2 regions of the Paenibacillus sp. J22P15 genome follow, and region 2 is predicted to be linked to the other one. Evidence: predicted binding sites of a transcription regulator. Region 2 holds the regulator's gene; the other holds the start of a gene.
What was found. Region 2 encodes LexA, which represses DNA repair genes until DNA is damaged. Its sites were predicted from a motif close to CGAACATATGTTCG; they were not measured.

Region 1: the regulator LexA is predicted to act here: its motif matches at 913-926, upstream of AC0YN6_RS27450 (YhjD family protein).

What each region holds. Positions count from the first base shown of each region.
Region 1 is NZ_JBWDNT010000025.1:53,224-55,704, reverse strand. It holds gene AC0YN6_RS27455 (FtsW/RodA/SpoVE family cell cycle protein) at 1-407, shown strand, start outside; gene AC0YN6_RS27450 (YhjD family protein) at 471-884, opposite strand; tRNA gene AC0YN6_RS27445 (tRNA-Arg) at 1,080-1,156, opposite strand; gene AC0YN6_RS27440 (aspartate/glutamate racemase family protein) at 1,268-1,981, opposite strand; gene AC0YN6_RS27435 (UDP-N-acetylmuramoyl-L-alanyl-D-glutamate--2,6-diaminopimelate ligase) at 2,027-2,481, opposite strand, start outside.
Region 2 is NZ_JBWDNT010000001.1:831,070-833,550, reverse strand. It holds gene AC0YN6_RS03900 (C40 family peptidase) at 1-373, shown strand, start outside; gene yjcZ (sporulation protein YjcZ) at 480-587, opposite strand; gene lexA (transcriptional repressor LexA) at 744-1,364, opposite strand; gene yneA (cell division suppressor protein YneA) at 1,523-1,897, shown strand; gene AC0YN6_RS03880 (ABC transporter ATP-binding protein) at 2,067-2,481, shown strand, end outside.

The sequences.
Region 1 (2,481 bases), on a different contig from region 2:
CAGGAGGAATGTGGGGGCAAGGGTTTGGCGTTGAAAGCCCAACGATTCGTTATATCTATAGTGAAATGGTATTTACTTATTTGATCTATAGCCTTGGATGGGTTTTTGGTATCGCTATTGTCATGTTAACAGTATTACTGATTGGAAAAGTAATCGGCATGGTAAGAACGCTCAAGGATGCGTACGCAAAGGGCCTTGTCGTTGGCTTATTTTCAATTATTGGTCTGCATTTCGTATGGAATATTCTGATGTCGGTCGGATTAATGCCGATGAATGGAATGACGATGCCCTTCGTATCGTTTGGCGGAATGAATGGTATTATTGAATTAGTGGTTATGGGCTTGGTGCTGAGTGTACATCGAAGAAAGAATATGATTAGTTTTATCAACCGCGAGCCATTGCGATAAACAATAATATAAGGGCTATCCTACTGTAGAAAATCTATAGCAGGATAGCCCTTTGATTTGAAGCTACCGGGTCTTCTTTGTGAAGATCTCAGCACTGTAAGTTGAAATACGCTTATTTATTTCATTACGTATGTAATCGTGCGAGTAAGCAATCTGCTCTTCAAAACCGCGGCAATTATAGTTATATGTAAGCTTATCGGAAGCAGTACTGGCACACACACCTACTGTGATTCCTTTATAAATGAGCTGCTGCGTGTTTAGTGTTATATCTGATTTCATTCGTACAATCATAATATCGGCAGCCCGTGTAAAAATAGAACGTAAAGTTCGGGCTTTTCTCTCCAGCTCACGTCTATTGCGTTCAACAGCAATGAGCGCTAGAGGAAGGATAATTGCTTCGTGTATAAGTTGTATCTCATCGTGAGCAGGCGGATGGTACAGGTATGAATTGTTTACTTTGGACAACGGCATGGCCATTTGTAAATCACCTCATGCACATTATATGCGAACGCATGTTCCTAAGTCAACAGGTTCGGCTCCGCTGTCTTACGAAAATTTGAATAAAGATTATTCACATCAGCCTAACGAAGGGATTGAGGAGGATTATAGCCAGGCAATAAAAAAAAGCTTACTGCTGAACTTAGCAATAAGCTTAAAATCGTATGGAAAAAATGGCGCGCCCGAGAGGGCTCGAACCTCCCACCTAACGTTTAGGAAACGTTTGCTCTATCCGGATGAGCTACGGACGCGCGGCAACATTGATTATAGCATGGGTGCTTTAAGGGAAGCAAGATAAGCAGCATACAAAAAAATCCGGAGAAGATTCTCCGGATTTTTCTTTGTGTTTGAAACAACATAATTTATTTCGAGATGATCTGCTTGCCGGACAACTCAATTGATCTTTGCACAAGTACACTCATTGCATCGACACAAAATGCGGAGACCTGTTTCCCAATCGGAATACAAGATAGCTCCGTGCATGCAATGATGACACACTGACATTCATCCTGAACGAGCAGATGGTTAATAATACCTTCGAATTCAGAAGGTTCAACAGGCAAATTACGTTTCACCTTGTTATAGATAATATCCATCACATGCTCTTGAATGGCTGCTGCGGGCTCGTGAAGCTGCATATTATACTGATTGCAGCCATGGCGGTATACGCCGCTGCTAACCGTTCCGTTAGTTGCCAAAATACCAATTTTACAGTGTTCACCATAGGTGTCGTGGATCGTTCTCAGAGTCTCGTCCACCATATTGATTATATTGATGCTAGTCATCTGCTGCATATCATCATAAAAATAATGTGACGTATTGCAAGGGATGGCTATATTCGATACGCCAGCCGCCTCAAGAATTTTCAAATCTTTAGCAACCGCTTGGAGAAACAACTCGCCTTTGTTGTCTAAAATGACACCAGTACGATCAGGCAAAGTAGCATGATTGAGTATGACGATATCAATATGCTCCTGATCGCGGTCCGCCGCAGTTTGCTCGATAATCATGTCGAAAAATACGGATGTTGCTTTGGGGCCCATCCCGCCTATGACGCCTAAGCTTTTAGCTTCCATTGTTCCAACCTACTTTTAATTAAGTGTTTAATTGAACTGATTTAATTACACTGTTTTTAACTTAATCTCTCTGACGATTTCCGCTTCATTAAATGGAATTTCCGTCTTACCAATAATTTGCGATGTTTCATGTCCTTTGCCGGCGATAAGAATGACGTCGCCTTTCCGAGCAATATCAATGGCAAAAGCAATAGCGTCTCTACGGTCGACAACGGCCTCGTATGCACCGTTATAGGCTTCGACACCTTCAATAATTTCTCTAATTATCAGGTTATTATCTTGTTCCTTCGGATTATCAGAAGTAATAACGGCGAAATCAGCAAATGTAGCAGCTACTTTAGCCATTGCCCTGCGTTTATCCGTACCGGATTCCCCATCCGATGCGTAAACGCCGAACACGAGAATGATTTTACCCTTTGTAAAGGGTCTTATCGTGGTCAAAGCTTTCTCTAAGCTGTCCTCGGTATGAGCGAAATCGACGATTATTTTCGTATCTTCGT
Region 2 (2,481 bases):
ACTGCTAAAGATCGCTGTATCGGATAAACAAAGAGCTTCGTTGTTGCAAGTTGTGCGTGAGTTTGAGAATAAAAAAGATCAATATCGTTATAATCTTGTTGGATTGATAGGTGTGCTTCTAGAACTTGATATTAAACCCGCTGACGCCTATTTTTGCTCACAGTTTGTTGCAGAGACCATGCGCAGGAGCGGCATTCCATTGTGGGAACGTCCATCGACACAAGTGACACCACATGATTTTCTACTGCACGAGCAACTCGAAGTTGTATACGAAGGACTTCTCTATAATTATCCATTGCTTAATCGTCAAAAATTAATTCGAAATGCACCTTCAAAAGCCCCCGCCTATTTCTTTTGGAAGCGAGTGGTTTAACATATGCGATTAGAGAAGATTGAAAGCACAAAAAGCACAAAAAGATCCATGTAATGGATCTTTTTGTGTGAGATTTACTATAGAAGGATTAAATTAAAGGTCTGTTTTAGTAGCCGCCAAAGCGCATGCAGCTGCATGCTATAATAACCAACAAGATGAAGAGAACAAGAATCGTACCAGTGTTTGTAAAGGCTCCACCTACATAACCGGACATTGTTCATTGCACCTCCTTTTGAATTGAATACATAGTATGATATGCGGATAAAGTCACAGTGATTGGGTAATTGTCCTTAGTAAACCAAAGAATAGGCTGAATCATCGATGCTTACGCACGGATTCAGCCTATTCTTTATGTACTAACAAGATAAAATTAATGAATATCGCGGAAAAGTCCGATGACTTTGCCAAGAATCGTTACATTTTGAAGTAAAATCGGCTGCATAGTTGAATTCTCAGGCTGCAAGCGAATATGTGTTTTCTCTTTGTAGAAGGTTTTGACTGTTGCTTCGTCATCCTCGGTCATCGCGACAACAATTTCACCATTATTTGCAGTTTGTTGTTGACGAACGATTACATAATCTCCATCATGAATACCTGCTTCAATCATACTCTCGCCCATGACATTCAGAATAAAGACACTGCTGTCACCGACAAAATGGGAGGGAAGCGGGAAATACTCTTCGATGTTCTCCGTCGCCGTAATTGGCACACCAGCGGTAACTTTTCCGACAATCGGTACTCTTGCTACGGACATCGGGATAATACCTTCAGAAACTTCTTGATCTAAAATTTCAATAGCACGCGGTTTCGTGGGATCTCGGCGTATTAGACCTTTCTTCTCTAAGCGGTCCAAATGACCATGAACGGTTGAACTGGACAACAATCCAACAGCTTCGCCGATTTCTCGAACGGAGGGTGGATAGCCTTTCTCCCGCACTTCATTCTTAATAAATTCAAGAATTGAATGTTGTCGGTTAGAAATCTTCGACACTGCAATCACTCCATTAGTAGGTTTGCAAAAAATTATAACATAGAACCGGAGTTCGTACAAACATAAGTTCTTAAGTACAGAGGTTCGTATTTTTTCGTTGACACCAAACGTTTGTTCGTGTAATCTAAAAACAGAACAAACGTTTGGGGTGCTGATAAATGATAACGAGTCCAAGTTTTTATAGAACGATACATAAGCAAGATACAAACAAAGCAACGAAGAGTAAACAAAGAGTAGGACTATTACTGAAGCGACATGCTGCTAAGATCACAGTTTGCGCTGCTGTGTTTATTCTTCTGTTTACTAGCTTCCTAATGATGGGAACATATGCTTCAGGGAATTCTCCTCAAGCAGCAACTGTAGAAGAGAATATTATCACTGTTAAGTCTGGCGACACTCTCTGGAATATTGCAAAGCAATTTACAAATGAAAGCCAAGATATTAGATATATTGTTTTTCTAATTAAAGACAGGAATGATTTACAAACAGCTGTTATTAAACCGGGTCAGAAGCTAATTATTCCTAGCATTTAGTTCCAATATCTATTACAATTTAATAGGAATATTTTATTCAATTAATTTTACTTTCTAAGTTATGCAGATGTTTTCACATCCGCTTGATTTAGAAAGTTTTTTTGTGTGAACTGCAGTGCAAACCCTGAATTCTATCGTCTATTAAAGGGGACTGAAAGGAGAGGCTATTTTGTTACGAGTTGAAGAGTTATCCCATTCATTTATGAATGGGCATGAAACGACCGCTGTTCTGCAGCAGATTAGCTTTCATGTACATAAGGGTGAAATGATTGCGTTGTTAGGGAGTTCAGGCTCAGGTAAATCCACGTTACTAAACTTAATGGCGGGTTTGATGAAGCCGACAGAAGGTCAAATCTTTATCGCAGATCATAATATCGTAACGATGAATGAAAACCGATTGGCAGAGTTTAGGCGAAAGCATATCGGATTTATTTTTCAAGCGTATGAGCTGATTTCCAATTTAACGGTTAGGGAAAATGTTGAGCTGCCGCTCGTATTTCAATCCACACATCCATTCATAAGAAAGAAAAAGGCACTTGCTCTCCTTGAGCAAGTAGGAATACCAGATAAAGCAGAGTTGTTTC